Regions from separate parts of the Paenibacillus sp. NPDC058898 genome, predicted to be linked through region 2. Evidence: riboswitches for the same ligand, from Rfam matches in the RefSeq annotation. Region 2 holds a riboswitch; each other region holds the start of a gene.
The links. Region 2 has a riboswitch for cyclic di-AMP ahead of ACOZB4_RS31710 (3D domain-containing protein). Riboswitches for the same ligand answer to the same signal wherever they lie in the genome.
Positions count from the first base shown of each region.

Region 1: linked by a shared signal. The riboswitch ahead of ACOZB4_RS21635 (hypothetical protein) and the one ahead of ACOZB4_RS31710 (3D domain-containing protein) in region 2 are both predicted to bind cyclic di-AMP.
Region 3: linked by a shared signal. The riboswitch ahead of ehuB (ectoine/hydroxyectoine ABC transporter substrate-binding protein EhuB) and the one ahead of ACOZB4_RS31710 (3D domain-containing protein) in region 2 are both predicted to bind cyclic di-AMP.
Region 4: linked by a shared signal. The riboswitch ahead of ACOZB4_RS25275 (TrkH family potassium uptake protein) and the one ahead of ACOZB4_RS31710 (3D domain-containing protein) in region 2 are both predicted to bind cyclic di-AMP.

Region 1 covers NZ_JBMOSM010000008.1:117,195-125,335, reverse strand. The annotation lists gene ACOZB4_RS21645 (proline dehydrogenase family protein) at 1-799, shown strand, start outside; gene ACOZB4_RS21640 (hypothetical protein) at 858-1,322, opposite strand; cyclic di-AMP (ydaO/yuaA leader) riboswitch at 1,456-1,631, opposite strand; cyclic di-AMP (ydaO/yuaA leader) riboswitch at 2,174-2,341, shown strand; gene ACOZB4_RS21635 (hypothetical protein) at 2,472-2,882, shown strand; gene ACOZB4_RS21630 (potassium-transporting ATPase subunit F) at 3,033-3,110, shown strand; gene kdpA (potassium-transporting ATPase subunit KdpA) at 3,141-4,820, shown strand; gene kdpB (potassium-transporting ATPase subunit KdpB) at 4,842-6,875, shown strand; gene kdpC (potassium-transporting ATPase subunit KdpC) at 6,957-7,583, shown strand; gene ACOZB4_RS21610 (histidine kinase) at 7,586-8,141, shown strand, end outside.
Region 2 covers NZ_JBMOSM010000022.1:9,917-18,057, forward strand. The annotation lists gene ACOZB4_RS31695 (AbrB/MazE/SpoVT family DNA-binding domain-containing protein) at 176-430, opposite strand; gene ACOZB4_RS31700 (HD domain-containing protein) at 753-2,042, shown strand; gene ACOZB4_RS31705 (TatD family hydrolase) at 2,138-2,902, shown strand; cyclic di-AMP (ydaO/yuaA leader) riboswitch at 3,108-3,322, shown strand; gene ACOZB4_RS31710 (3D domain-containing protein) at 3,594-4,781, shown strand; gene rnmV (ribonuclease M5) at 4,968-5,519, shown strand; gene rsmA (16S rRNA (adenine(1518)-N(6)/adenine(1519)-N(6))-dimethyltransferase RsmA) at 5,516-6,400, shown strand; gene yabG (sporulation peptidase YabG) at 6,514-7,416, shown strand; gene veg (biofilm formation stimulator Veg) at 7,706-7,981, shown strand.
Region 3 covers NZ_JBMOSM010000009.1:214,388-222,528, forward strand. The annotation lists gene ehuA (ectoine/hydroxyectoine ABC transporter ATP-binding protein EhuA) at 1-435, opposite strand, end outside; gene ehuD (ectoine/hydroxyectoine ABC transporter permease subunit EhuD) at 449-1,111, opposite strand; gene ehuC (ectoine/hydroxyectoine ABC transporter permease subunit EhuC) at 1,114-1,767, opposite strand; gene ehuB (ectoine/hydroxyectoine ABC transporter substrate-binding protein EhuB) at 1,769-2,623, opposite strand; cyclic di-AMP (ydaO/yuaA leader) riboswitch at 2,974-3,119, opposite strand; gene ACOZB4_RS23290 (SDR family NAD(P)-dependent oxidoreductase) at 3,543-4,286, opposite strand; gene ACOZB4_RS23295 (flavin reductase family protein) at 4,475-5,086, opposite strand; gene ACOZB4_RS23300 (ring-cleaving dioxygenase) at 5,088-6,035, opposite strand; gene ACOZB4_RS23305 (AI-2E family transporter) at 6,271-7,350, opposite strand; gene cls (cardiolipin synthase) at 7,574-8,141, shown strand, end outside.
Region 4 covers NZ_JBMOSM010000011.1:140,970-149,110, forward strand. The annotation lists gene sdhA (succinate dehydrogenase flavoprotein subunit) at 1-736, opposite strand, end outside; gene ACOZB4_RS25260 (succinate dehydrogenase cytochrome b558 subunit) at 753-1,421, opposite strand; gene ACOZB4_RS25265 (LysR family transcriptional regulator) at 1,683-2,600, shown strand; gene ACOZB4_RS25270 (potassium channel family protein) at 2,637-3,311, opposite strand; gene ACOZB4_RS25275 (TrkH family potassium uptake protein) at 3,328-4,668, opposite strand; cyclic di-AMP (ydaO/yuaA leader) riboswitch at 4,734-4,878, opposite strand; gene ACOZB4_RS25280 (CPBP family intramembrane glutamic endopeptidase) at 5,170-6,858, shown strand; gene uvrC (excinuclease ABC subunit UvrC) at 6,830-8,141, opposite strand, start outside.

The DNA.
Region 1 (8,141 bases), on a different contig from region 2:
GGACGAGGCGCTGGATGAAATTGAGAGGCTGAATGAGAAGGGCATTCTCGTCACGCTCGATCATTTGGGGGAGGGTATCACGACGCTGGACGAAGCGGCCGGGTACCGGGAGGAGTATTTGAAGCTTGTAGAAGGGATTGCCAAGCGGGGAGTGAAATCGAACGTTTCGCTGAAGCCGACGCAGATGGGCATGGCACTGGACCCCGAGAAGGCTTACGAGAATATCAAGCTGGTGGCGAAAAAGGCGAAAGAGCACCGCAACTTCGTTCGTCTGGATATGGAGGATTCGCCGTATACCCAGGCGACGATAGACATGACGCTGCGGCTCCATAAGGAGGGGCTGACCAATGTGGGGACCGTGATGCAGGCCTACTTGTTCCGAACGGAGGAGGACGTCAAGAATTTAATCAATGCCGGTGTTAATCTGCGGCTCGTGAAGGGGGCGTACAAAGAGCCGGGAACCATCGCTTTTCAGCAGAAGCGGGAGGTCATTGACAACTATAAGAAATTGATCAAAATGCATTTTGATCAGGGTGCCTACGTTGCGATTGCTTCGCATGATGACAACATCATCGACTGGGTGAAGGTGTTTGCCGAGCAGAGTCACATAGACAAACAGGAATTTGAGTTTCAGATGCTGTACGGGCTGCGGATGAACGATCAGGCAGCGCTTGCACAGGACGGCTACCGCATTCGGTGTTATATGCCCTACGGAACGATGTGGTACCCGTATTTTACGCGGCGGCTGGCGGAGAAGCCAGCCAACCTGATGATGGTGCTCAAAAATATGTTCAAGTGAGCGGGGGAAAACAATCAATTGAAAGCGAAGCGAGGACGGTAGCTCTCTAGCTACTGTCCTAGAAGAAATAATACGCCTCCGAGCAGTCCATCAGGAAGGAACGCTCCAGCGGCAAGCTGCCTAACCGCTTACGAGTGATGTGCTGTTGCCGATTGGTCTCCAGATCGGCGAGCGCCGATACGGCGAGCTGCATCCGGGCGGATCCCCACTGGTGCTGCTTCTGGGCATAGCGAACGGCCTCGGTCACGGACATGCCTTTCAGCCTCGTAAAGACGGCTGCCCAGCGGACTAGATCCGTGAATTCCCTGTTGCTTGGCAGCGCATATTCGGCATAACCGGCCGCGTCTTTGCAGCTGATTTTGAACAAACCGCAGTTCCAATCTCGTTTGCTCCAGGGGATAAAGCGTTCAGCCGAGCCCTGGTCGAAACGAAATATCTCCATATGGTGGATGGGCTCTACACTTAATGTGGGAACTTCGGTTTCGATAACGGATGTCAGTGCAGCCTCGATGAATTTCGTCATGATCTACGCTCCTTTATAGGAATGTTATATGCGCGGCAAATAGGCCTGGTGAGCAGAGATCCCCCGCTCTCCAGGCCTATTTGTCGTTAGAGGCCCTGTTCCAGTGGCCGCTTCCGCTTAAGGCTCGGGTGGTGTTCTCTCTCAAAACGCGCCTACGAGGTTAGCTGACGGATTCGGGCTTGAGAGCACCCTACCGCAGTGCCTGACCATCTAGGCACTGCGGATTCACCCCATTCACCAATAGAAGCTCCATTGGCGATTTTGGTTCCCCCGTCTCCCCATCTGTCGGGAGCTCAGCGTATAACGAATGTTTCGAATAGATGGATGAATCATACGCCGGAGGAAACTAAAAGTAAATGATCATATGGGACGGATATATTCCGAAAATCGATGAAAACTGTATAAGAAAACGTGTACATTCAGTCGTGTCATCGATTATCATGGCAAAATCTCGGTATCTCGATAGATTGCGATAAATACAAGAAAACAAGAGAAATACATAGTATGGAGTAGTATTCGGGAGATAATGAAGCAATACTGGTCAGTTCCTGTTCGACATAACGCCACATGTGTTTTTGCTCACATTTACTTCCTGCAGGGCCAGACGTATGATACGAACTATGAATTGACGGACATCAGCGACAGGCAAACGGGCAGCCGTTCCATGAAGGCCTACAGACAGTGTGAGAGCTCAGTTGGGCTCTTTTATGGATCGAATCTCGGGCGAAGGCGCCATGGGCCTTCGCTGAAATTGCAGGATGATGCGACTCTCACCGCTCGAACCTGATGCTGTGTTGTTTTGCCGGACCTGGATGTTTAGTCAATGGCTAATAGAATAACATGCTACTCGTTTTCAATTTTCGCTGAGTCCTTGAATGGAAAAGGAACGGGGGAACCAGTCGGGAGATGAATCTATCTCTCAGGGGTGAATCCCATGGACAAGATAACGGTCTATGGGTAGGGCGACTCTCACGCCCGAATCCGTCAGCTAACCTCGTAAGCGTATCGAGAGAGGCAACGATTGTCGTGGACTTGGGCCACGGTGTATTTCACCGTGTCCTATTAAGGAGCCTGCGGGAAGAGTTCTTCTCTTTCCACAGGCTTCTTTGTTGTTGTCTTCTCTTTCCGAACTTAGGAGGAGAATAAAAGATGGAGAAATCGCAGGAGTTTATCCTGGTATCCGCACCGAACAAGGCCGGGGAAGAATTTATCCGCCAGCTGATCTTTAAGCGCATTTCGTTTGTGGCCATAGCCAACAACCGGGTTGAACAGGAGAGGCTGCATGAGCTGGGCTGCACCAACATGATACTAATCGATACAAGGGACGAGCAAACCTGGATCATTCCCGAGTTTCCCGTCAGCAAGGTGTTTCTGTTCGAGAGCAGCTTGAATCTATGCTGCCGCTATTTACGGATTTGCCGGACCTGGACCACAGAGTCGATTTATGTGATTACCCATTCCAGCAATCCGCGATTGATATACAAAGGGCTGGGTGCCGATGTGGTGCTTCATACGAACCATCACCAGGTATCCTTCCTGATTTTGTCCATTGTCAGCTAAGGTCTTGGCTGATATCACAACGAGGTTTTAGGAGGTTATATTCATGCAGGATTTATATATGGTGCTCATATTGGGAGGAACCTACGGACTGTTCATGCTGTTCATGTCTTGGTGTGGGCGCGTGGTTTCTGAACCGGAGGCGGATTAACCATGATGATCATTTTGGTATGCACGCTCTTTATTTTTCTGTACTTGATTTATGCGCTGATTCACCCTGAAAAATTCTAGGGAGACAGCTGAAGGAGGAAGGCATTCGCCATGGGCATTTTACAAATTGCCATCGTTATACTCGTTCTGGTGCTGCTGGTAAAGCCGCTTGGAACTTATCTATATCAGGTGTTTCGCAATGAAGGCAATGGAACGGACAGATGGTTCTCCTGGGCGGAGAAACCGATCTTCGCACTGATTGGCTTGAAAGAACGCAAGGGAATGACGTGGAAAGGTTATGCCATCAGCTTTGTGATGACGAATATCGTGCTGGTCGCGGCTGGGTATTTGATTCTGCGGTTGCAGAGAGTACTGCCCTTCAACCCGAATGGCATCGATAATATGGAATCGACCTTGTCGTTCTCTACGATCATCAGCTTTATGACCAATACGAATCTTCAGCATTACAGCGGGGAGTCGGGGTTATCCTATATGGCCCAGATGGCTGTCATTACGATGATGATGTTCACATCTGCGGCAACCGGGCTCTGCGTGGCGATTGCTTTTATCCGGGCGGTGACTAGCAAGGGCTCAACCGTCGGTAATTTTTTTGAGGACTTCGTCAAAGCTCACACCCGGGTGTTCATCCCGGCTGCGTTCATCATTGCAATGATACTGGTTGCGCAGCAGGTGCCGCAGACCTTGCAGCCTACACTCAGCGTCACGACACTGGAAGGTAGCGAGCAGCAAATAGCCGTAGGGCCAGTAGCTGCGCTTGAATCGATCAAGCATCTGGGCACCAACGGCGGCGGGTTTATGGGAGTGAACTCGGCACATCCGTTCGAGAACCCGTCCCCGCTGACCAATGTCATCGAAATCCTGTCCATGTGGAGTCTCGGGGCGGCACTTCCGTATACGTTCGGTTTATTCGCCAAGAGCCGCAAACAGGGCTGGATTATTTTCTCGGTGATGATGACCTTGTTTATCGCTTTCCTGTCGCTGAACTATGCCGCTGAAACCAATGGCAATCCCTCGCTGAACCGCTTGGGCATCGATGCCTCGCAAGGCAGCATGGAGGGCAAGGAGGTCCGGTTCGGGGTTGCTCAATCTTCTCTGTTCACGACGGTGACGACCGCGGCCACAACCGGGTCGGTCAACAACATGCATGATACACTCACGCCGCTTGGAGGGATTACGCCGCTGTCCCTGATGATGCTGAACTCTGTTTTTGGCGGAAAGGGCGTTGGGCTGATGAATATGCTCATGTACGCGATATTGGCGGTGTTCCTGGCCGGTCTTATGGTTGGTCGAACCCCCGAATTTCTAGGCAGAAAAATCGAGGCGCGGGAGATGAAGCTGATTGCGATTGTTATCCTGGTGCATCCATTTATCATCCTAGCTCCGACCGCCCTTGCGCTGATGACGGATGCAGGGCAGGCAGGCATTACCAATGCGGGCTTTCATGGCATCTCGCAAGTATTGTACGAATACACGTCTTCCGCTGCCAATAACGGTTCCGGATTTGAGGGTCTGTCAGATAACACGCCGTTCTGGAACATTACAACAGGACTGGTCATGCTCTTCGGCCGTTACATTTCGATGATTGCCCTGTTGGCGGTGGGCGGCTCGCTGATGCGGAAGCAATGGGTTCCCGAGACGCTTGGGACGTTCCGGACAGATAATAAGCTGTTTGCCGGCATTCTCATTGCAGTGGTTCTGATTATCGGTGCATTGACCTTCCTGCCTGTACTTGTGCTTGGTCCGATTGCTGAGCATCTGACGATCCGTTAATAGAAAAGGTGGCCTATTACCATGAATAATACGAGAAAAAAAGTGATGTCCAAAGAGATGGTTCGTCAGGCGCTCAAGGAGAGCTTCACGAAGCTGAACCCCGTCCTGATGATGAGAAATCCGGTCATGTTTGTGGTGGAGGCCGGCACCCTGGTTGTTTTGCTGATGACGTTATTTCCGTCCTATTTCGGGACAGAGGGCAGTATCGGATTTAATCTGACGGTGTTTGTGATTTTGCTGTTGACGCTGCTGTTCGCTAACTTCGCAGAGGCTCTTGCCGAAGGACGCGGCAAGGCGCAGGCCGACTCCCTTAAGCAATCCAAGCAGGAAATGACGGCTCATAAAGTGATGGAGAACGGAGGGGTACAATCCGTACCATCCACGGATCTTCGCAAAGGAGATATCGTGATCGTTACGCAGGGCGAGATGATTCCCGGGGACGGGGAGGTCATTGCGGGCCTTGCGTCCGTTGACGAATCGGCGATTACCGGCGAGTCCGCGCCCGTCATTAAAGAAGCCGGCGGCGATTTCAGTTCGGTTACCGGGGGTACCCGGGTTGTCAGCGATACGATCAAAATCCGGATTACGAGCGATCCGGGGGAATCGTTTATCGACCGAATGATTTCGCTTGTTGAAGGAGCCGCCCGCCAGAAGACGCCGAATGAAATTGCTCTGAACACGTTGTTGATCGTCTTAACGCTGATTTTCCTGATCGTTGTCGTTACGCTCGCACCGATTGCGAAGTATCTTGGCATCGAGCTGTCCGTTCCGGTGCTGATCTCGCTGCTGGTGTGTCTCATCCCGACCACGATCGGGGGGTTGCTGTCGGCGATCGGGATTGCCGGCATGGACCGGGTGACGCAGTTCAATGTGCTGGCGATGTCGGGCAAGGCGGTGGAGGCAGCCGGTGACATCAATACAATGATTCTGGATAAGACGGGTACGATTACGTTTGGTAACCGGATGGCCAGCCAGTTGATTCCCGTCGACGGTGAATCGCTTGCCTCGGTTTCCCAGTGGGCAGCCGTGAGCTCGCTGCAAGACGAGACGCCGGAAGGACGCTCGGTATTGGAGCTGCTGAAGAAGGAAGGACTCGAAGTGGATGAAAGCATGGCGGCTGGGGCGGAATTCATCGAATTTAAGGCTGAGACCCGGATGAGCGGCATGGATCTGCAGGATGGACGGAAAGTCCGCAAGGGTGCGGTGGATGCCGTCAAGGCGTGGGTGCAGTCGCAAGGAGGTTCCATCCCTTCGGATTTGACGCCAAACAGTGACGCCATCGCGACAGAGGGCGGAACTCCGCTCGCTATCGCCGTGGATAACCGCATCTATGGTCTGATCTACCTTAAGGATACCGTGAAGCCGGGCATGAAGGAACGGTTTGAGCAGCTGCGCCGGATGGGCATCAAGACGATTATGTGCACGGGCGACAATCCGCTCACCGCGGCGACGATTGCCCGTGAAGCAGGTGTCGATGATTATATCGCCGAGAGCAAGCCCGAGGATAAGATTGCCGTCATCCGCCGAGAACAAGCCGAAGGGAAGTTAGTAGCGATGACCGGTGACGGTACGAACGACGCCCCGGCGCTGGCCCAGGCCGATGTGGGGCTGGCGATGAACAGCGGTACCACCGCAGCCAAGGAAGCGGCTAATATGGTGGATCTGGATTCAGATCCATCGAAGATTATCGAGGTGGTTGCCATCGGCAAGCAGCTGCTAATGACGAGGGGCGCGCTGACCACGTTCAGCGTTGCGAACGATGTCGCCAAATATTTTGCCATCATACCGGCGATGTTTGCAGCCGCCATACCAAGCATGAATGTTCTCAACGTCATGGGACTGGGTTCTCCCATGTCGGCGATTCTGTCTGCGCTGATCTTTAATGCCGTCATTATCCCACTGCTGATACCGCTTGCGATGAAGGGCGTAGCCTATAAGCCAATGAGTTCGTCGAAGCTGCTTCAGCGCAATGTGCTGATCTATGGCTTAGGTGGCGTGATCGTACCCTTTATCGGGATTAAGCTGATCGACATGATCGTCCATCTGTGGATTTAGATATGATCATCGTAGCGGGCATATCGAGATAACTCGAAGATTGCTTTACGTGGAAGATATCAAGGGAAGGATTGAGGAATTATGAATAATCCATTGCAGCAATCATCACCGGCGCCTCATACTAAGGCGGGTTCCGCCCGTGTCTCCCTGGGCATTGCCGTAAGAACGAGTCTTGTATTTATCGTGTTATGTGGAGTTCTCTATCCGCTGGTTACGACAGGAGCTGCGCAGCTGCTCATGCCGAAGCAAGCCGGCGGCAGCTTGGTCACGGATTCCGGCGGAAAGGTGGTTGGCTCGGAATTGATCGGCCAGAACTTTACGGAACCTCAATATTTTCACGGCAGGGTTTCCAGCATTGAATACAACGGAGCCGGCTCAGGCAGCAATAACTACGCACCTTCCAATCCGGATTTGATCGAACGAACGAAGGCTTCGATTGAAGCATGGAAGGAGAACAATCCGGACGTTCCGGTGAGCAAGGTGCCGATGGATCTGGTAACGAATTCCGGCTCCGGATTGGATCCTCACATATCGCCTCAGGCAGCGGATATTCAGATTCCGCGGATCAGCAAGCTGACCGGAATTGCGGAGGCAGAGCTTGATCAGCTGGTAAAGGAACATACGGAGGGACGGGACTTGGGCGTGTTTGGTGAACCGCGTGTCAATGTATTGAAGCTAAATCTGGCTCTTGCCGAGCTTCTTGATTGATCATGGACCCATTTCGGAGAAAATCGCCGGAGGAAATCTTAAGGTCGATTGCGAAGCTCCACCATGGGAGACTCAAGGTATATATCGGGGCTGTGAGCGGTTCGGGAAAAACCTATCATATGCTTCGCGAAGGACAAACTCTGAGGCTGCAAGGCATCGATGTCGTCATATGTGCCGTATCCACGATGCAGCGTCCGGAAACGGTGGAGCAGGTCCGGAATTTGGAGCGGGTGCCCAGCATTCATTGGGTGGAGGACGGCGTAGAGAAGAAGGATCTTGATCTGGATCTGCTGGTGCAGCGCAACCCGGAGGTGGTGCTTGTTGATGGGCTTGCCCATCGGAACCGGAAGGGAGCGCGGCATGCCACGCGGCTGGATGACATCCGATTCCTGTTAAGTCGGGGGATCAGCGTCATCACGACGGTCAACGTGTATGAGCTGGAGGACGTGCAGGGCATTGCCTCCAAGCTGACAGGCATTAAAGCCAGCCATACGGTACCGGCCGATACGCTGGAGAGCGCCGATGAGGTGGTGCTCATTGACGTAACACCCGAAACGA
Region 2 (8,141 bases):
CAAAACCAATAAATGAGAATAAAGAATGGCTTACGCTTCGCTGAAAACTTATAAATTCTTTAAGCTCAAAAAAAGACCCTCCTGCGGCCGGGTTCATAGCCGAGGAAGGCACCAAGGAGATATGAAAAAGGTTAGAATTAACAAAATGTAATAATGCTATTATATACTAAAAATCTTAATTTGTCACAGGTGTAGGGATTTCCGAGATACATTCATGGCAAACAATTTTACCTTTGAAGTAAGTGACATTCTCAGCGTTACCACAGAAGATGCAGGCAGGCTCATATTTCTTAAGCATGATGCGTTCGCCGTCTACATAAATCTCCAATGCATCTTTCTCACCAATTCCGAGCGTACGGCGTAATTCGATCGGAATGACGACCCGTCCAAGCTCATCGACTTTCCTTACAATTCCTGTTGATTTCATCATAACTTATAAATGCCCCTCTCGCCATAATTTAAAAAAGTCATAATTCGACATAGTTCTAGTTTTTATGTTATTTATAGTACCAACGATTCCCAAAACAGTCAACCTATATTTTTGAAAAATCGGAACCTGTTTACGAAAGTATAGTGAACAAAACCCTTGTATAGCAACGTAATTACCATAATCGAACCAATTTTTGCTGCGATTTTTGATTTGTCGATTTGGAAAGCGCAATTTCCCCTTATTCGACACGGTTCGACATTAGATGTCAAAAGAAGTGTTTATCGGCTAAAACCCAATTGAAACGATAAGGAGTTGAGATGGAATGTATTCACCAATTTCGGAAGAAAAAGTGTTTAAGGATCCCGTCCACAATTATATTCATGTGCAAGACGACATCATCTGGCGATTAATCGATACCCCGGAATTCCAGCGACTCCGCCGGGTTAGACAGCTTGGGACCTCTTTTCTGACCTTTCATGGGGCCGAACACAGCCGATTCTCCCATTCACTGGGAGTCTATGAAATTACGAGAAGAATCATCTCTCAATTCGAACGGAGGGGGTATTCCGATTGGCCTGCCGAGGAAAGGCAAGTTGCGCTCTGCGCGGCTCTGCTGCATGATTTGGGGCATGGCCCTTTCTCTCATTCTATAGAAGAAGCTTTTCATATGAATCACGAGGATTGGACATGCCGGATCCTGCTCGGGGATACTTGCGTCAATCAGGTACTGCGAGAGCTCGGAGCGGATTTCCCCGAGAAAGTGGCTTCCGTGATTAACAAAACCTACGATAAGCCGATTGTGATAAACCTGGTCACTAGTCCGCTGGATGCAGACCGGATGGATTATTTGCTAAGGGATGCGTATTATACGGGAGTTAATTATGGAACGATTGATATTGACCGGATCTTGCGGATGCTGCGGCCATACCGCGATCGGGTCGTTGTGAAGGAATCGGGCATGCACGCCGTGGAGGATTACCTGATGTCACGGTATCAGATGTACTGGCAGGTATATTTTCATCCCGTCACTCGAAGCTCCGAAATCATCCTGCGCCAAATCTTTCGCCGGGCAAAGGAACTGCATGACAGGGGATATGCCTTTCGGTTCATGGTCGAACCGCTTCCTGCGTTGTTTGCGGGCCATATTGACGTGAGTCAATACCTGCGTCTGGATGAAGCCCTGATCCAAACGGCCTTTCTGCAATGGACGGAGGAGGAAGACAAGCTCCTTAGCGAATTATGCGGTCGTTTCATGCACCGAAAGCTCTACAAATATGTAGAAATCGACAATATTGATCTGGAAACCATCGACCGGATACGCCAAGCGTTCCGTGCCGTGGGATTACATCCGGAATATGACCTGGAGATTGATTTCCCAACCGATCTTCCTTATGATAAAGTTCATTCCGATATGCCGCTTAATGAGAAACAGATTCTGCTTCTGGATCGGCATGATGAGCTGAAGGAAATCTCGGAGGTTTCCGATATTGTACGCTCGATCAGCGGTATTCATAAAGGACGGTACCATCTTTATTATCCGGAAGAGAAAGTGACTCCGCTGCTGGCTCAGATGCCGGAGAAGATAGCCGATGTTTTCAAGCAACAACATTAACCTAGAGGAATAGTCAAAGCTTGGTACATTTGCAATTTACCCAGCTAATGGAAGATATACGACACAGAAACGACAGGAAGGAGAGTGTGGATCTTATGTTATTCGACACGCACACTCATATGGACGCTCCCCAATTCGACGAAGACCGGGAGGAAGCAATTCAGAGGGCGCTTGAAGCCGGCGTGACCCGGATGATCAATATCGGATTTAACCGGGAGACGATCCCGACTACGATGAAGCTGGCAGAGACTTATGATTTTATATATGCGGCAGTGGGCTGGCATCCTGTAGATGCGATTACCATGGAGGATCAGGACTTGGATTGGATCGCCTCTTTATGCAGTCATGAGAAAGTGGTGGCTATTGGAGAGATCGGCCTGGACTATCATTGGGATACGTCTCCAAAAGAAGTGCAGCACCGAGTGCTTCGGCGTCAGATCGGACTTGCCCGGGAACTGAACATGCCGATTGTCATTCATAATCGGGATGCGCATGAAGATATTATCAAAATTTTACGGGAGGAAAAGGCCTCCGAAGTGGGCGGTGTCATGCATTCCTTCTCCGGAAGCTGGGAAACCGCCAAAATATGTCTCGATATGGGATTCCATATTTCGTTTGGCGGGCCGATTACCTTCAAGAATGCAAAGCAGCCCAAAGAGGTATTGGCGCAGGTTCCGCTGGATCGATTATTGATCGAAACGGACTCCCCTTACCTGACGCCTCATCCCTTCCGTGGGAAACGAAATGAGACCGCTTATGTGAAATTGGTGGCGGAGACCGCAGCCGAGATTAGAGGGTTGTCTTATGAGGAATTGGCCCAAATTACCACCAAAAATGCACTGGAACGATTTGGTATTTAACGAAAAAGAGAGCAAAAGCGATGAAAAAGGGAGCAATCGCGATTAATTAAAGTTTTTTAATCAGAAAAGGCGTCAATATTACAATATTTTAACCTTTTACATGAGAAAATGTGGTTGAATGTTGCTTTACAACCTGCATGTAAACAGGATATCATCTTTTCAGTGATAAGAAGCTGCGATGTGCAGATCGTAGCCGAATATTTCATGAACCGTCTCGCTTAATCTCCGGAATTCTGGAGAACGGGGGAACCGATACCGCCGTGCATACTGGTCTGAATGCACGCAGCTGTATTTGATTTCTTTTTCGGGTCTTTGGGGTGAATTTGAAGGATCTCGCCATGAGCGGGTATCCGGATCTAGGGCGTCTCTCTTACGTCCGAACCCGACAGCTAACTCCGTAAGCGAAATAAGAGGGGAAATCTCGTGCATACCATTTCCATGATTCTAATCATCAGGAAGCCACGTTAGAGCCTCTAGTACTCTTTCATTGGCTTTCTTTTATTTTTGAATAATGGAGAAGGGATCATCATACTCTTGGTAAACAAGGGGTGGTGGTAGATGGACGAAATGACGGGAATTGACGCAGGGTGTAGATAGATAGCAGGGCGCCTTGTGAGAAAAATTGCTATAGTCACGTCAAATGCATTCATGCGTTTACCTAGACGGCGGGACTATGAAGGAGGATGGAATAGTGGGCATTTTTCAACCTGAAGAAACCCATGAATCACAATCATCCAGCATGTCTTACGCATTGAGATGGAAGCATGACAATTTGCGTCAACTGATGTTGCTCGGTGCCATGGGTGCCGTTACGGTATCACTTCTCATATCGTTGGTCGTACATGATCAGGCAGGCAAGGAGGTTCAGCTTGTCGTCGATGGTCGTGTCACCACAGTAGAAACACGTGGATCATTGCTGCAGGAATTGCTGGATGAGCAAGCGATCACGTTGAGTCCTCAGGATCAGATTTCGATGCCTTTAAACGGCGCGATCCAGGATGGAGATCGGATCATCATTGAACGGGCAATTCCAGTTAAAGTTACAGTAGGCAGCACAACTAAAACCATATTTACATCCCAGGATACGGTTGATCATGTACTTAAAGAGGCTGGTATTACGATCCAGGGTGAAGATATAGTACAACCGGCACAGAACACGAAGCTGACCAGCAATATGAATATCCATGTCGTCCGCGTCACGAAACAAAAAGTTAAGGAGACGGAAGACCGGGAATTCCGTGTGATCAAAACAGCCGACCCATCGCTTGAAAGAGGGGATAACCGCGTGATTCAGCGGGGCGAGTCCGGTCTCATGGTGAACCATTATGAGAAGGTCTACCACAATGGCAAGCTGGTTTCGAAGACGAAGGTCTCCCAAAAAGTCGAGCGCAGAACGAAGGATAAAATTATTGCCGTAGGCACGAAAAAGGTGGAGAAGCCCGTCATTGTTCAGGCGGCCGCCACCGATGTGAAAGCCACACCGGCCAAATTGTCCGGCACGAAGAAAGTAACAACCGCCAAGGCTGTTGAGAACAACGTGGTTTCTCGGGCAGGCGTTGATTTTAAATACAACAAGGTATTGAACAATGTGTCGATGACGGCGTATTCTTCTGAGCAACAAGGAATCGGTACACGCACTGCATCCGGCACACGCGTTACAGAAGGGCGCACCATCGCCGTTGACCCTAATATCATCCCGATCGGATGGTGGGTCTATATCGAAGGCATTGGCTTCCGTCGTGCAGAAGATACGGGCGGCGCCATCAAAGGCAACAAAATCGATGTTTATTATGATTCACTCAAATCGGCCACGAGTTTCGGCCGGAAGAGCGGCCGCACCGTTTATGTGATCGGTCCGGTTAAACCTGAATTGAACTAGACGCATGAATTCCAATTTACAATGCCATTCTAATGCTATACTATTTAGCTTATAATATATAATGATGAAGAAGAGGGAGTATTTCCTCTTCTTTTGTTTTGTTAAGAACGGAGTATACAGAGCTAAGATGGTTGAATCTAAAGTTGTACAAGCGTGGCTTTGCTTGGGAAGGAAGAGAACAAACGCATGATTAAAGAAGTGATTGTTGTGGAAGGCAGAGACGATACCGTTGCCATTAAACGGGCCGTAGAAGCGGATACGATCGAAACGGGCGGATCAGCGATCAACAAGCAAATCCTGAAACGCATAGCGCTTGCTCAGGAGCGCAGAGGCGTCATTATATTTACGGATCCTGACCATGCAGGGGAGCGGATCCGCAAAATCGTGGATCAGGGCGTACCCGGCTGTAAGCATGCCTTTATCCCGGAGGCGGATGCTACCCGCAAAGGGGATATCGGCGTGGAGAATGCCTCGCCAGAGGCGATACGGCGTGCGCTGGAGCGGGTCCATACCTCCTTCGAGGGTGGAGAGAGCCTGATTAGTCTGGAGGACATGCTGGAGGCCGGATTATCGGCTCATCCGGAAGCGGCGGCAAGGCGTATGACGATGGGTAATCTGCTGGGGATCGGTTATTGCAATAGCAAGCAGTTCCATAAACGACTGGCCATGTTTCAAATATCACGTGAAGAATTTCTGGCCGCACTTGCACAGTTGGAAGAAGGGGGCGTAAGCCAATGAATCGGATCGAGGATATATCAACACCAAGACGGACGAAGGAGATCATCTCACGGCATGGATTCTCTTTCAAGAAGAGTCTGGGTCAAAACTTTCTTATTGATCAGAATATTCTGTATAAAATTGTGGAAGCTGCAGGACTGGATGAGGATAAGGGAGCCCTTGAGATCGGCCCTGGTATCGGTGCATTAACGGAGAAGCTGGCGCAGACGGCAGGGACCGTCACCGCGGTCGAAATTGATCAGCGCCTGATTCCCATCCTGAGGGAGGTCCTGGAGCCCTATGAGAATGTGAAGGTGCACCATGGAGATGTACTGAAGGTGGATCTTCATGAGCTGTTCCGTCAGGATTTTGCGGGCGTATCGAAGGTAAGTGTGGTTGCGAATCTGCCGTATTATGTGACGACGCCGATTCTCATGAAACTGCTGGAGGAAAAGCTGCCGCTGGAGAATATCGTGGTGATGATTCAGAAAGAAGTGGCAGAGCGGATGGCAGCGGCGCCGGGAAGTAAGGATTATGGCAGCCTTAGCATTGCCGTTCAATATTACAGTGAGCCTAAACTGGTCTGTATTGTGCCGCATACGGTGTTTATTCCGCAGCCGAATGTCGCTTCGGCCGTGATTCGCCTGGCGGTCCGGGAACAGCCTCCTGTTAGTGTAGAAGACGAAGGATTCTTCTTCGAGGTGGTTCAGGCTTCTTTCGCACAGCGGAGGAAGACGATTGCCAACAATCTGAAGAGCCGGTTCTTTCCGGGAGAAGGCCGTGAACGGCTGGAGCAGCTGCTGCAGGAAGCGGGCATTGAGCCCTCACGGCGCGGTGAGACCCTTAGTATTGAAGAGTATGCCCGGCTCAGCAACATATTGTACAACGCGGATATTCGTTAATACAGCCAATAGAGAGCCCATAGGGCCCGCGAAGGCCTTAACGCGATAAATTGATGTTTCGTAAGAACCAATAGTCACAGTGGCCCATACCATAGGGTAGGGGTGATGTTGTGATGAACTTGGGAGACTTGGTCGTTCGTAAATCCTACGGCGGCGATGTAACGTTCCGGGTAGAAGGCATGCGGCAAAATAATAATATCGTCATCAAAGGGACAGAATTTCGGTTACTTGCCGATGCTCCCATTGATGATTTGGTCACGGTCCCGCATCCCAACTTAAGCGAACGTACAAAGCAGGCGCAGATCAAAGCCAATGAGTCGCTGGACCGTCTGCAGAAGCACAGACAGGAGCAGAGTGAGCGTCAACTGGCCAGCCTGCGCAATATTGAAGGCGGACAGCTTGCGGATAAAGGATATTTTGACGTGCCGGGCAAGGTGCTTCATTTGGATGGAGATCCCCAATACCTGAAGAAGAGTTTGGCCTTGTACAATCAGCTTCGGGTCCCAGCGGAAGGCCATTATATCAATGAGTCGGGGATGGCCGATTCATTATATCGTCTTCTTCCGCGGGTAAGACCTGATATCGTGGTAATTACAGGTCATGATGGAGTTCTGAAGAGACGACAGCCATACGATTTATATAGCCTGGACAGCTATAAGAATTCACACAACTTTGTCACGGCGATTCAGGTAGCGCGTCAATATGAGCGGAATCTGGATTCCCTGGTCATTGTGGCTGGGGCGTGCCAGTCGCATTTTGAAGCTCTGCTGCAGGCGGGAGCCAATTTTGCCAGCTCGCCAGGGCGAATCCTCATCCATGCGCTGGATCCTGTCTACGTTGCCGCTAAGGCAGCCTATACGTCAGTCAGGGATACCGTCAACATCCATGATGTCGTTCATCATACGATCAGCGGCAGTCAGGGCGTGGGCGGAATCGAGACAAGAGGCAGTTACCGGATCGGTCTGCCAAAGCTGCAGGATTTGTCCACGTTGAAGGTTACGCCTTCGGTCAGTTAGCTCATATTGCGTTCTAAAAGAGGTGTAATAGGTCGTTGTAGAAAGAACAGAGAAGAACCCCACAAGTTGGGGTTTTTTTATTTTTTGTTTCAATTCTTTAAGAAAGTTGTCAAAAAAATACATAAAGCTTGTCAATTTAGCGCATATTAAAGCAAATGCACACGAGAAATCCAGGGTCAAAAAAAATACGTTGACAATATATTTTTGATGCTGATATAATTAATGTTTTTGAATTGACAAATGACTGAATCTTTTGTATAATGGACAAGGAAAGAGGTGGTCGTCGACAATGGCTAAAAACGCGCTGTTGGAAATCAAACGCAGTCTCGATGCCCATTTAGGGCAAAAAATTACGCTTCGGGCTAACGGTGGCCGTCGGAAGACCGTCGAGCGTACTGGTGTTTTGGAAGAAACGTACCCTTCTGTTTTCATTGTGAAGCTGGATCAAGACCAGCAAACTTTTAAACGTGTGTCCTACAGTTATGCCGATATTCTGACCGAAACCGTGGAAATCATGGTAACCGGTGATGACAACGAGATGCGAATCACCTATATCAAGTCATAACGATATGTCATGAGAGAGCAGTCTCCACTAACAGGGAGGCTGTTTTTTGTTGCCATCGATCCGGGGAATGACAAGCGGGGGTTGAACACATACTAAGGCTGCGCGAGGCCTTCTTCATTCGCATATGCGGTGAAGGAGGTTAGCTTGCAGGGGTTCGTAA
Region 3 (8,141 bases), on a different contig from region 2:
CACCTTACGCGGGGCCTCCGTCACATTGCGAAGCACATTCATGTGCGGAAACAGATTAAAATGCTGGAAGACCATGCCAACGTTGCAGCGCATCCGGTGCAAATGCTTTTCGCTGGCCCGAACCAGCTTCCCTTTCTCTTCCATATGCCAGAGCAGCTCGCCATCAACCTCGATGGTTCCTTCGGTGGGTTCTTCCAGCGTCATCAGCATCCGGCCCATCGTCGTTTTGCCCGATCCGCTCGGACCGATCACAGCCACCTTTTCTCCAGGCTGCATCTCCAGATCGATGCCTTTAAGCACCTGGAGATCACCAAACGACTTGGTCACGCTCGTATATTTCACAATCGGCTTGGTACCCGCAGCGGTAGCGGGATTGTTCTCCTGCTGCGGCACCTTCGACGATTCCCTTTGCTCATCGATCACAACGGCATTCAATAGACTCCCTCCTTTATTTTCCACGCTGCAGATTCAAACGTTTTTCCAGCCTTTGCACAAGCAAAGATGCGATATAACTGATGATCAGGAACAGAATCCCGACCAGCGTATACGGCTCAAATGCACGGAACGACTGCGACACGATATTTTTGGCCGTCAGCATCATCTCCACCAGCGTGATGGCGCATAGAATCGGCGTTTCTTTAAACATGACAATTAAATAATTGCCCAGTACCGGAATGATTGGCGGCACCGCTTGCGGCAGGATAATACTCCGCCAGGTTTGAGTTTTCGTGTAATTCAGTGCTGTGGCAGCCTCCCATTGCCCCTTCGGCACTCCCTCGATTCCGGAACGGTACACCTCGGACAGATAGGTGCTGTAATGCAGCCCGAGACCGATGACCCCGGCATAGAAGGCCGGAATGGAAATTCCCGTTAGGAGCGGCAGACTGTAATACAGGAAGAAGACCTGAACCAGCAGCGGTGTATTGCGAATAAATTCAATGATTCCTTTGGTTATAAGCGACAACAGCTTAAATCGGCTCCGCGTCGCAAAGGCAAGCAGCAATCCGATGATTAATGCCACCACGAAAGCGCAGATCGTCACCCATACCGTCATCTTTAACGCACTCAAGAGCTGCGGCAGGATATCCCACACATAGTTCCAGTCCCACATGACTATAACCTCCCCGCTGTCCATTTACGCTCCAGCAGTCGAACTGCCAGCGATACGAGCGTAGCAATGACAAAATACATGAGGAGCAGCAGTACCAGAATCTCGGTCGTCCAGGAGATGTAATTGTTGCGGAGCACCATCGCCTGATACGTCAAATCCGCCATGGTGATGAAATAAACCAATGAGGTGGATTTGATGAGTTCCACAAGCTGATTCCCGAAAGGGGGAAGCATTCGCAAGGAAGCTTGAGGCAATATCACATTCCACAGCCTTTGCCAAGGCTTCAGATTAAGCGCTAAAGCAGCTTCCCACTGTCCTTTCGGAACGGCCAGCACAGCGCTTCGGACGATCTCCGAGCCGTATGCGCCGAAGTTTAGCCCGATCGCAAGGATGGCCGCCAACATTTTCGGCAGCTCGATGCCGATGAACGGAAGAGCGAAATACAACCAAAACAGCTGCACCAGCAAGGAGGTTCCCCGAAAGACTTCCACGTACACGGCTGTCAATGTGCGAATGATCCACAGCTTCGACAGTCGGCATAACCCGGCTGCAAAGGACATCACGACCGCAAGGATGGCTGAAAAGAAAGCAACCACAATCGTGATCTCCGCCCCTTTTAGCAGCGTAGGGAGAAAATCAATCCACGAATTCGGCATGCTATTCCCCGCAAAGCGCAGCAGCCGTCATTTCACCCGGAAGCTCTTCTTCTGTGAATCCGAACTTCTGAAGAATGTCCAGCAGTTCGCCCGATTCCTTCATTTTTTGTAGCTCTGCATTATAAGCCTCCTGGAACTCGGTATCCGCTTGGCGGAACGCCGTAGCTCCATAACCCCGAACGCTTTCTCCATCGATGACCGGCTGCTCGAAATCAGTTACACGTTCGATGTTGTCATCACTAGCCGAATCCAGCATCGCCTGCAGAGAGGGTCCAGTCATGGTAATCGCCTGTACCCGGTCTGCCTGAAGGGCGCTAATAGCCGAGGCCTGGTCGGGGACCTGTATGATCCGGTCTGAAGGAATACCGGACTTCTCCATATAGCCGATTTCAACCGCGCCTGTCATGACGGCGACCTTAGCCTGGTCATGGTTAGCAATATCCTCATAACTTCCGAGTTCCATCGGATTCCCTTGCTTCACCGCAATGGCTTCCCCGATGCTGTACTCCGGATTGGCAAACAATACGGCGGAGCAGCGGTCCGGATTAATGAACATGCCTGCTGTGATTAGATCGAACCGCTCGGCCTGCAGTCCGGCAACGAGTGAACCGAATTCCGTCAGCTCTCCCCTCATTTCCTTGATGCCAAGCCGCTCCAGAATAACCCGAGCAATCTCAACGGCTTCTCCCGTCAGCTCCCCGTTGGCCTCTTTATAGGCATAAGGCTTCTCATTCGCAAAACCTACGGTGATATACCCTTGCTCAATGGCGCGATCCAGTGTACTCCCTTTGTCACCGCAAGCCGCAAGCAATACCACCATAGTCACTGACAACATCAGCACAAGCACTCTCTTCAAAACCTTCCACAACCTTTCGTTATGACTTTGCAATCCTTACAAAATGGCATGTTGAAATTACCCTTGTTAACGCATATGTTAACTTGGATATAAGGACATTCAGACACCTTGCACGGGTCGGGGCTTCAGGGAAGATGATTCATCCATCTCCTTGCACGCTTAAACCCAATGCCATCCGACTGATTCAATTGGTTAAACATTTGCAGGCCTTGCCCCTCCTCTTTAGCAGAATACAAAAAGACCACCAAACAGGGGATTTAGACATAGCTCCGCCAGCAGGGGGTCAAAAAATAGAGAAAAGGCCCCTAAGAGAATCAAGGGCCTTTGTTATGAACATCCATTATGTATGCAAGACCCATCCACTGCTGACGAGGTTAGCTGACGGACTCGGGTAAGATGGTACCCTACACTCATGATTCTAAGTGACTCGCCCCTGGTGAAACTGGTTCCCCCGCTTTCCGGAAAATGTATGCCGGAAACTAAGCGTGTGTCCATGATAAAGGGAAGTTTAGGAAAAGTCAAACCCCTTAAGCCGCTTTTTCTGGAAATTCACACGCAGAAATGCCATTCTTCCGGGGTGTATGACAAGCTAGAAAAATGCCTCATTCAAGCTTGTCCACCTACAACATAGGGATTTTATCCCAGACCAATTTTTCGCTATATAGCAGGCGTTTGCCATGCCTCCCTTACTCGTTCATGTGCTGGATAGTTTATGCCATGAATTAGACCAAAACAGTGGAAAGCTTCTACAACTCTATCTGAACCAAAAAAAATTTTTGATTATCCATTAAAAACCCATTATGACTCATTTACTTCTAGTTACGGGAGCGCTGGTCCCAGCATCATATATTAACCGCTTTATGAAGCAATGAATGCACACCAAAAAACCCGATAAGTGTCGGGATTTTTGGTCCATGGATTATACGGCTGTATATCCGCCATCCACCAGTAAGCTTGTGCCTGTAATGAAGGACGCATCTTCACTGGCAAGGAATAACACGGCTTTGGCTACTTCTTCCGGCTGTCCCAAGCGGCCCATCGGATGAAGGCCGACCAGGTGCTCGGTGATCGCTTCCGTTCTTCCCTTAATAAGCGGAGTATCGATGTATCCCGGGCATACGGCATTGACCCGGATCCCTTTTGGAGCATAATCCGCGCCCATCGACTGGGTTAACAGCTTAACGCCTCCCTTAGCGGAAGCATAAGCGGTAACACCCGCTTTTCCGACATGGCTATGGATCGAGCCGCAGTTTACGATCGCCCCTCCGGTTCCTTGGGATAACATCTGTTGGATTACATATTTATCACACAGGAACACCCCTGTAAGATTAATATCAATCGTCTTTTGCCAGCTGTCCATCGACAACTGATCAGCAGGGGCATCATGAGCAATGCCTGCATTGGCGAACAATACATCGACACGGCCAAAATGCTCAACCGTCTGCTTCACCATATTTGCAACTTCCTGTTCTTGGGTTACATCCGTCTTAACGAACAGCGTTTCAAAGCCTGCGCCTCTTAATTCATCCGAAACAGCCTGTCCCCGGTCCGAATAATCTGCAATAACAACCTTGGCTCCCTCTTCTACAAAAAGCCTTACTGCTGCTTCGCCGATCCCGCTGGCGCCTCCCGTCACAATGACAACCTTGGATTCAAATTTCATTTGTCGACCACTCCTATATTGTGAATTCATCATATCGGTTCCATATTCATGTAGAGTTAACATATTCCAGGCATGATATTCCACAAGCCCCTGTTTCTTTCATGAACAACATCCTATCGAATAACGGCATATGGACGCTCACAACTTAATATTCGCCGCATCCTAACCTTATCCAGCCCTGTCCATTGTTATACAGGCCGCTCGATTGTAAACATCTCTCCCAGTGAAGCATAGATATTACCAGCCATACGGCTCACAGGCTTCAACTTGGCAGCGTCAATCCGGCCTTGCTCGTAAAGTTCCTCCGCAACATGGAAGCGAACTACGCGGGCAATCAGCAGATCGGCACCAGGCAGCTGATCCGCTCCATTCAAAGTGACGACCTGCTCCAGCACGCATTCCATGCGAATCTTGCTCTCCAGAACGCCAGGAACTTTAACGACCTCGCTAACGACCGGGGTTAAATGCGCTCGGTCAAGTTCACTCTCATGCGGGGGCAGGTTCGCCGCCGTTTCGTTCACGGCTTCAACGTTGTCTTCGTCCACGATGTGGATGACAAGCTCGCCGCTTTGCATGGCATTTCTCGCTGTATCCTTAGCCGTACCGTTCTTCCGCTGAACGGAAACGGACAGCAGGGGCGGATTGCTGGACAGAATGGAGAAATAACTGAATGGTGCCGCATTCAGCACTCCGTCCTCCGATAATGTCGTAACAAAAGCGATCGGTCGCGGAACAACGCTCCCGATGAGCAGCTTGTAGGTGTCCCGTTCGCTTTGGGTATTCGGGTCAATGGATATCACTTCAGTTGCCCCTCTCTTGTATTTTGACTTGAATAGGTTCCAGACCTTCCTCAATACGGGCTCGCTCCGGTTCAAACCAGGCAGGTAGTTTCAATTGTTCCCCCAGTGAGTCCAGATCTTCATCCACCGTAAATCCGGGCGGATCGGTTGCGATCTCAAACAAGATCCCCCCTCGTTCCCTGAAATATAACGATCTGAAATAGTTGCGGTTCTTAATATCCGTTGGCAAAAAGCCATGCTGTTTCACCCACTCTTGCCATGTAACATGCTCACCTTCATCTTGAGCCCGCCATGCGATATGATGGGTCGTTCCGGCACCTCCGGCGCCCCACGGGATATCCCGCATCGGTAAATCAATCACGTTGCCGAAGGGCCCTAATGATTGAAACCGCGCATAGTTAACGTCCTCTCCCATGAAGGTCAGTCCCATTACCTGCTCTAGCGCTATCTTCGTTTCCTTCCACTTGCTGCTGAACAGGACCGCGCCACCAAACCCCTTAATCGCTGTGTCCGGCGTCACATCGTCTACAGACCAACTGCTCTTCGGTCCGTCTTCCCGCTCGACCAGCTCCAGAGAAAGTCCATCGCGATCGGAGAATTGAAGATAATGTTCGTTAAAACGGAATGCTTTCATGACAGGGACGCCGAAGCTCCGTAAACGCTGTTCCCAATAAGGCAGGGCACCCGCAGGGACAACAAAGGTTGTATACCCAACCTGCCCTCCTCCACGTCTCCCTCTTCGCGAAGCAGGAGACGGAAAGAAGGTAATAATAGTCCCCGGGTGCCCCTCCTCATCCCCGAAATACAAATGGTACACGTCAGGCGCATCGAAATTCACCGTCTTCTTCACCAATCTGAGTCCAAGCACACCCGTATAAAAATCCACATTCTTCTGCGGGTCCTGCGCATAAGCGGTAATATGATGAATGCCTGCTGTTTGTAATGCCATATTCATCGCCTCCTCATTGTTTCCGTGTCCAACCCGATGTTTCCATACATGATTTCTGGTTCATATAATTAAAATATACAATCTTTAAATTTAATATCTTTAATTTAAGATTATATATTTTTCATATCATTGTCAAGCGCGCCTTCAAACCTCGGGTATACAAAAGCCGCCAAGAACGCTTCCACGCTCTTAGGCGGCTTCAGTATGCAGCTGCGACCGCATGCCTATCACCCATCTATGCTTTTTGCCACTTTTCCTTAAAGAATAGCTGATAAACTCTCGTTACGATAATCTTAATGATCATGTAAATCGGTACCACCAGCAGAACCCCTATAATTCCGCCGAGATCCTGTCCCACCAAAACCAGGATAATGATCGTAATCGGATGGATAGCCAGCTGTTTGCCAAAGATATATGGTCCAATCAGGTTATCCTGAATCTGCTGAGCTGCCAGAATGACAACAAGCGACCAGATCGCCGTTCCAGGGGATTGAATGAAGCCGATGATCACGATCGGGATCGAGGATAGAATAGCTCCGATAAATGGTATAAAATTCGCGATAACCGCCACGGTCGTCAGCAGTAATGCATAAGGAAGACCAATAATCAGGAAGCCGATGTACATCAAGACACCCAGCGCCAGATTGACAAGCACTCGTCCAACGATGAACCCTTTGAGGGCATTGTTGATTTCATCCAGTACCGAAGCTCCCACTTCCTTGAAGCGGTTAGGCAAAAAGCTGACAATCATCTCTCCGAACTTCCCGCCTTCCTTCAGCATGTAATACAGCAGGATCGGGAACGTAAATAAAACGATGGCAAAGTTCGACACGAACGAGAAGAGGTTCATAATATAATTCGTCAGGAACGTGAAGCCTTGATTCAAATAATCGGTTAATTGGGTAAGTGGATTAGAATCCTCCGGAAATATCTCCTTAAAGAGCCCGTTATTTTCCCACTCCTGCAACTGTTCACCTAAGGCAGCAAATAATGCGGGCGCATTCTCCACAAGAGCAATGATCTGATCCCGCAAGGATGGCCATACCCCAATAATAAAACCTGTAAGTATGCCTGCAAACACGACATATAGGAGCAGGATGGCCAGCGAGCGATTTAGCTTGCGCTTTTCGAGAAGATCAACCAGCGGCCTGAGCAGGTAATAGAAGAATCCTGACAGCATCAGCGGCACGAGGATGATCGAGAAGAACGAAAGTACCGGTCTGAATATAAAATCCACCAGCGATCCCAAATAAATAATAATGAGGACCAGAATCACGGCGAGACATAATTTGAAAAACTTGTTCATTTTCAGCAAAAAGCATGCCCCTTCTCCTATTTTTTTCATCATCGTATCATGACAATGTGTGCATATACAAATCGCTTGCGTCTACACTGGTATAGGATGTCGGATTGTAGCGGCATCGCTTATATAACCATTCCGTTCACTTCATCCTGCCGATATATACTTCTCCTAACGCCTCACGTATAATATGAAGGATTGCAAGGGCAAGGATATAGTTTAGGAGGATATTATGAACATGCATGTTACATCCATCACTCTTGGTCTGATCATCGTACTGAATATCGTGTTCTCCATGTTCGTGGTTTTTAGGGAACGGCGGGATGCCGGCTCCACCTGGGCATGGCTGCTAGTGCTGTCTTTTATCCCGATTTTGGGCTTTGCGCTCTACCTGTTGTTCGCCCAAAATTTAAGAAGAATCCGTCTCTTTCATTGGGGTGATCTGCAGAAAACAGGCATCGAGAAGGTATTGCTGTCTCAAATGGAAGGGATGACTAACGGGGAATACCCGTTCAGCAATCAAGCCGCGGCGGATAGCAGCGATTTAATCCATATGCATATCAATGAGAATCAGGCGATCCTTACGGACGACAACATCGTTGAAATTTTCACGGATGGACGCAAGAAATTTGAACGGTTGTTTCAGGATATTGAGGAAGCCAAAGTCTATATACATATTCAATACTACATCATTCGTCGGGACGAGCTGGGCAAGAAGCTGATGTCCCTGTTGACCAAAAAAGCAAAAGAAGGCGTGAAAGTCCGGGTTCTGTACGACGAGCTGGGCTCGCGTCAATTAACCAAGG
Region 4 (8,141 bases), on a different contig from region 2:
GGAGCTTGTCATCGCCTGGAATGGCTGTCGGGTGAATCTGGATAAACTCGCCGTTCGCATAATGCACGCCTTGCTGATAAACGGCACTGGCCGCTGTTCCCGTGTTGATCACCGAATTGGTCGTTTTTCCGAAAATAATACCAGGACCACCGCTTGCGAGTATAACGGCTTCAGCTTTGAACGCCTTAATCTCCATCGAGCGCAGATCCTGGGCAGCGATACCGCGGCATACGCCTTCGTCATCGATGATCGCATTCAGGAACTCCCAGTTCTCGTACTTGGTCACAAGACCCGCAGTTTCCCAGCGGCGAACCTGCTCGTCAAGCGCATAGAGCAGTTGCTGTCCGGTCGTTGCGCCGGCGAATGCCGTCCGGTGACGCTTCGTTCCGCCGAAACGGCGGAAATCGAGCAGACCTTCCGGCGTACGGTTAAACATAACGCCCATGCGGTCCATCAAGTGGATAATGCCCGGAGCCGCTTCACACATCGCTTTGACCGGAGGCTGATTCGCAAGGAAGTCGCCGCCGTATACCGTATCGTCAAAGTGCTCCCAAGGAGAGTCACCCTCACCTTTCGTATTCACGGCTCCATTGATGCCGCCTTGCGCGCACACGGAGTGAGAGCGTTTAACAGGTACAAGTGAGAATAGATGAACGTGAGCTCCTGCTTCTGCCGCTTTGATGGTTGCCATCAGCCCGGCGAGGCCGCCACCCACTACAATAATATTAGATGCCATTTTTCGTTCACTCCCCTTAACTTAAGACTGTCTTAACTACATCGATCATTGCTGTCGCCGCCTCGAATTCGGAACTGCGGAATGCTGTCATAGCCAGAACGAACAACACGCTCATCAATACGAACAAGCCCATGCAGATGTATGTGGATACCTTCTGCGCGCGCGGACCGACGGTGATGCCCCAGCTAACGAGGAACGCCCACAGGCCGTTTGTGAAGTGGAAGACTGCCGACACAACGCCGATGACGTACAGAGTAAACAGAATCGGATTGTTCATGATGCCATGCATGGTCGCGCCCAAATCGTCATGCGTGATTTTGCCGATCATGATTTGGAAACGCGTATCGTACATATGCCAGATAACAAAAACGAACGTAATAACACCGGTGATCCGTTGGACGGTGAAACGGATGTTCCGTTCATAGTTGAAATTGCCCACGTTGTTATTTGCCTGGTAAGCAATGTATAACCCGTAGACACCGTGATATAGCAGTGGCAGCCAGATCAGGAACAGCTCGAGGAAAAATATCAGCGGCATGCTGTTCAAAAAATGGACCGCGCTTGCAAAGCCTTCCTTTCCACCCTCGAAAGCCTTATAGTTGGAAATCATATGGCTGAGCAAAAATGCTCCAAGCGGTATGACACCGAGCAAAGAATGCAGCTTTCTGGAATAATACCCTTTCATCAGTCGACGTTCCCCTTTCCAATGTGCAGCGTTTTCATTTTCAATCTTTCCTATTTCCAGAACAATTACACTTACCCTGTCCTAAAACCGTTGCAACGACAAAAAGCTGCCTATTTCGGCAATCGTGTGAACAACTTGTGTCATGTTTCATGTTACTCCTTTTTTTCTTATAATGGAATTGCAATATAATTATTAATCGTTATAATCTATACGCATAAGCAATGTTTTGCACATATGTCTATTTTATATAGGAGGAATTCCATGTTTGAAGAACTGGACATGTTCGCCGTCGTTGTAGAGCAATCCAGCATAAACCAAGCCTCCAAGCTGCTTAACTTGTCACAGCCAGCCCTGTCCAGGAAAATAGCCAAGCTGGAGGACCAGCTCGGGCTGCAGCTGTTCAACCGCCGCGGCAAACGGCTGGAGCTTACCTCCATCGGACAGATTGTGTACACCTTTGCCCTGGAGCAGCGCCAACAGCAGATCAAATTCATGCAGACGTTGGCCCATTACCGGGAGGGGGATCAGATCTCGATCAACCTGGGGGCCAGCCTAACCACACTGCAGACCACCTTGCCCCCGCTCGTTAACGCATTCATGGAGCGTCATCCCGCGGCCGAAATCAAGCTGATCACCGGCAAGACCCATGAGATCGTTTCTTATGTAAGAGATAAACGGGTCGATGTCGGCATTGTCGCCTCCTCCATCAACCAGCCCGGCTTAAACTGTATTCCGCTGTTTGATGACCATCTGGAGCTTGTCATCCCGTCTTCACACCCGCTGGCGGAGATCGAGGATGTCGGCATCGAGCAGCTTCAAGGCTTGCCGATGATCATTTTCTCAACCGGCACTTGGTACCGCAAGTTGACGGATGACCTGTTCCACCGCTGGGGCATTATGCCGGATATTCGGATGGAGATCGATTCCTTCGAAGCGATCGTCAGGCTCATCCCGACCTGCAAGGCAGCCGCGCTTCTGCCCAAATCCTATCTGAGACCGCAGCTGTTGTCCGATAACGGGCTTGTCGACATTCATATTCCGGCACTCATTGAAACCCGGCGAACAACTTCGCTGATCTACGGCCAAGCCTCGGAGCTGAGCAAGGCAGCCAGCCGCTGGATTGACGAAACGGAAATCCTGTTCCGTAAGCTGGAGGAGGATAAAACGAAGAAAACCTGACGGTATATAGGGTCGTCAGGTTTTTTTCTTCTTTATTTATTTTTCGAGCATATTCACGACCTCAGACTCAAAGAGATCCACATTATCATTGGAGCCGATAACGACCATAATGTCGCCAGAGTTCACCACATCCATGGCTGTTGGCGCTACGATGATGCCGGATTGTTTATTCAGGGCCACCACGCTGACACCGTAGCGAACCCTCGTATTGAGCTCGCTAAGCGTTTTTCCGTCCATGCAGTCCGTGACCGTCATCTCCACAATCAGATAGTCCTTGGATAATTCGATATAGTCGAGCAGGTTGGGCGTGACAAGCTGGTGAGCTACCCGGATCCCCATATCCCTTTCCGGAAAGATCACCCGGTCCACGCCCAGCTTCTCCAGCGCCCGGCCGTGCAGCACCGAAATCGCCTTAGCAACGACCATGGCGACACCAAGCTCTTTTAACAAGATGGCGGATAAGATGCTCATCTGAATATCGTTCCCGATCGCCACAATCCCGCAGTCGAAGTTGCGGATACCGAGCGATTTAAGCACCTCTTCGTCCGTAGCATCCGCCACCACCGTGTGCGTCAGCAGCTCGCTCATATCCTCGACAACCTCTTCACTGCGGTCGATGCCGAGCACCTCATATCCCTGTTCCATCAGTTCAAGCGCCAGGCTGGCGCCAAATCGTCCCAAACCGATGATTGCAAATTGCTTTGGTTTCATGTCTCTCCTGTACTCCTTATCCAATAATCATTTTGCCTTCCGGATGACGATATAATTCTTTACCCTTTTTTGGCCCCAGTGCATAAGCAAGCGTCAAAGGCCCCAATCGCCCTGCAAACATCGTAATACTGATCAAAATCTTCCCGAATCCCGTCAGTTCAGGCGTTAAACCCATGGAGAGACCCACCGTACCGAAGGCGGATGTCGTTTCGAATAGGATCTCCAGGAAGCTCCCTTCCTCTGTCGTTGACAGAATCATCGATACGATTAGAACGAGCAGCAGTGCCAGTAATGCAATGGTCAGTGCCTTCAGCACCCGCTCCTGGGCCAGGCGATAACGGAACATGACGATGTCTTCACGCCCGCGCATCATGGCGATAACCGCCCCCACCATAATGGTGAAGGTTGTTGTTTTGATACCGCCACCGGTTGACCCTGGGGATGCTCCGATAAACATCAGAATCACGATAAAAAATTGCGTGGCCTGTCGAAGCCCCGTAATATCTATAGTATTCGCGCCAGCTGTACGCGGCGTTACGGACTGGAATAACGCACCGAAGAATTTTCCGCCCCAATTCAGAGAGCCGAGCGTCCTCGGATTGGTGAATTCAAATATAAGAATGACGATAAATCCAACCAGCAGCAAGGTAGCCGTCATGGTGAGCACCACTTTGGAGTGCAAGGAAAGTCTCCGCTGTTTTCGGAAATCAATCAGATCGGATAATACGATAAAACCAATCCCACCTGAGACAATCAAAAACATCACGACTATGTTGACTACAGGATCGTAGACATACCCAGTCAAACTCCGAAAATCACCAAACAAATCAAAACCGGCGTTGTTAAACATCGTGACTGCATGAAAAACGCCATAATAAATCGCCTGGCCGATCGGCATATCAAACGCCCAGCGGATCGATAGAATGATGGCACCACAGGCCTCGATGATGAGGGAGTACAACAAAACTCTGCGAATCAGCCTTACGATTCCTTCCATCGAGGACTGATTCATCGCTTCTTGCAGAATGAGACGATCCTTGAGCGATATGCGTCTTTTCAGAGCCAAGGCAAATAAAGTAGCCATCGTCATGAATCCGAGCCCGCCGATCTGAATCAGCAGCATAATCACGACTTGGCCGAAGGAACTGAATGTCGTTCCTGTATCCACCACAACCAGACCCGTTACACATGTTGCCGATGTCGAAGTGAACAAGGCATCGATAAATTCAAGCGGTTCACCTGTACTTGTGGAAATCGGCAGCATTAACAGCGCCGTCCCGATGAAGATAATAGCCGCAAAACCAAGCACGAGAATCTGCGGCGGAGACAACCTGAGCCAGTTAAATTTAGAGTTCAATCGGTCACCTTCTTAAAAAAAATCAAGAAAAAAAGACACTGGAAAACGCAGTGCCCTTTACGGTCTGGTTCCTGTGCTGCAGCCTACGAGGTTAGCTGACGGATTCGGGCATTTCCACAGGTCGCCCTATTCATTATTCTAGGAATAATGAAATTCACCCCAATTACATGGTTCCCCCATTTTCAGTACGAAATTCGGCTGGAATATTCGGTTCCTTGAAGCATGATGTGATTATAACGCAATCTGGTACGTAACCCAATGCCGTTTTTCACCCAAAAAATCTTTAAAAGAGCGCGAATTGGGCATATTCAAGAATACAAGCATGGGGTTCTCTAACGTTTTCGAAACCTTTCATTCATTTTCATCGATTTGTTTCATTATTCCGGATATTGGGATAAGCTGCTTATGACTTTCATAACTATGTTATATTGACTCTATGCGTACTTAATCAGGCATATCGAATACCAGTGGGAGTATCAACTTTCCTAGAGGAGGAATTTCATGAATCGTGCAAGAGAGCCCTTGAAGCTGAAGCCCAATCTGAAACAGCTCATCGCGCCTGCCGCAGTCGGCCTGATTCTGTTCCTATTATTTCAGGTGTTTCCGTCGACGAATCCGGATTCTACCGAGATGGCATCTCCGAATATCATATCCAAGGAGCAGGCTCGGCAAGCGGCTTCAAGCTTTGCTCAGGAGCATTTGCAGTTTAAGGCTGCAAAAACGGATGACACATTGGTTACATATCAATCCAAATCGGAACTTTACGGATATCTGGCGAAGGAAAAGAAACTTTCGGAATACAACAAAACCTATGAAGCCAAATATCCCTATGACGTATACCGCGTTCGCTTCAGCGAGCCGGGAGGGGATGCCCTCAATGTGGACGTGCACATGCAAAATTCAGGCATCGTCGGCTTCTCGTACGATTACGCCCGCTCCAGCTATGACCGGATTGAGCTGAACAAGGGCGATGTACAAAGGCAGATGCTGCTTGTCGTCGAGGATGGCATGTCATTAGCCGAGAAGCAAACGCTCGCGGAACCTTGGCTCCAGCGAGCGGGCTATGACCTGTCGCGCCTTGAGCTGGTTACACGGGAAGGGGAACCCCGGCTCCGATATGTGGACCCGGAATCCAAGATTGGCGATTCCCGATTGGAGCACCGTTTCACCTTCGAACATGGGAAATTACGCTCCTATGATCCATCCTTCTCAGTCCCGTCCGCCCATTCCGCCTATGTCAACAAGCAGACTCAGGATGCAACGCTGCTGACACTCGCAGGGTATGGCCTGTTCACCCTCATCCTTGGCATTCTTGCCATTGTGTACAGCGTAAAGACCAGAGCCTATACGTCGTTTAAGCGCGGCCTGTTCCTAGCGGTGCTGCTGTTTATCATTCAGATGCTAAATACGTATAATCTGATTCCCGTTTTCAAATCCGAGGGGATGTCGCAAACCGGTATAGTCGGGATGATGATTTTCTATGCGGTCTATTCGCTCATATTCTCCGCCCTGCTCTATTTCTCCCTTGTCGGGGGCAACGGACTATGGCAAAAAGAAGACGGGCTCAATCCATGGCCGCGCGCCAAAGAACCCGGATACGGTCATTATGTACTGGACAGCATGAAGCTGGGATATATGTGGGCTTTCATCTTGCTTGGGGTCCAATCCATTATCTTTATCGTTCTGGGCCTAACCTTAAATACATGGTCCACCACGGATGCCACACAGTCGCCTTATAACATGCTCTATCCTTGGCTGTTTCCGCTGATGGCCTGGCTGGCCGGCATATCCGAAGAGGCCGTCTATCGACTGTTCGGTATCAAAATGGTGAAAAAGATCGTCCGCAATACTTTCGTTGCCAGTTTGATTACCTCGCTCATCTGGGCGCTCGGGCATACGCTTTATCCGATATACCCTGTAATTTCCCGGCCCATTGAACTGGTTATCATCGGCTTGCTGTTCAGCTACATCTTTTTGAAATATGGGTATTTGGCGGCCATGTTCTCCCATGTCATCTTTAATAGCATCTTGATGGGTATTAGCCTGATCTTGCTCAAGGACACCACCAACTTGCTGATTGGTGTTTTCTACATGGTGCTTCCTGCGCTTGTTGCGTATGCGATTTACCGTTTCAATCCAACAAAAAAAGAGAAGCCGTATGTCACGACTCCTCCTCACGAAGTGCCTTAAGAATTTCCGTTGCTAATTTCTCACCGATTGAAAGGGGCTTGAAGTCTTCGACTGAAGCCTCTTTTATTTTTTTGACCGAGCCAAAATGCTTCAACAGCAGCTTCCGGCGCTTCTCACCAATGCCCGGGATGGAATCCAGCTTGGAGGATACCATCGATTTGCCGCGCTGTTCGCGGTGGAAGGAAATCGCAAACCGGTGAACCTCATCTTGAATACGCTGCAGCAAATAGAACTCCTGGCTGTCCCGGGGCAGCGTAACCGGCTCCGGCGGGTCTCCGACCATGAGCTGCGCTGTTTTATGCTTGGCATCCTTTACAAGCCCGCAGACCGGGATAAACAACCCCAACTCATTCTCCAACACATCGCTGGCGGCGGAAATCTGTCCCTTCCCTCCATCGACCACAATCAGATCAGGAAGTGGCAAATTCTCTTTCAAGACGCGCTCATACCGCCGCCGGATCACTTCACGCATCGTATCATAATCGTCCGGTCCCAGCACGGTACGGATCTTGTATTTCCGATATTCCTTCTTGTCCGGTTTCCCATTGGTGAATACAACCATGGCCGATACCGGGTTGGTCCCCTGGATGTTCGAGTTATCAAATGCCTCGATCCGGTTCAGCGATTGGAGGCCGATCACTTCGCCCAGATTCGCTGCTGCGACCGAGGTGCGTTCTTCATCACGCTCAATCAAGCGGAATTTCTCGTCTAAGGACACCTTTGCATTATCCGACGCCATGCCCACCATCTGTTTCTTCAAACCACGCTGCGGCACATGCACCTTCACGCCGAGCCATTCCTGCAGGGCGGCAGCTCCTCCGGCTGCATCCACGATGCCAGCGGCTTCGGCCTGCTTCTCCTGGGCCTGGGCAAGGGCTGCCTGCTGCTCATCAGATGTTCCTGCGGAAAGCGTACTCACCGAATCCACGGCTTCCTCTGGGCCTAACACACCTTCATCCACAGCCGTTCCAGCAACCGACTCTGGATCAGCCTCGCCTCCTATTAACAGAGGCTCAGGTAGCAGAATTTCTTGCGGCAATGCAGGATTATCACTGTAATACTGGGCAATAAAAGACATAAAGTCACTGTGCGCATCGCCGTAGAACGGAAAAACGGACTTGTTGCGCTGTACCATTTTCCCTTGGCGCATGTACAGAATCTGTACGCACATCCAGCCTTTATCCACAGCATAACCGAATACGTCGCGGTCCCGCGTATCCGTCGTCGTAATCTTCTGCTTCTCCATTAGCGTATCGATATGGATGATCTGATCCCGCAGTTCT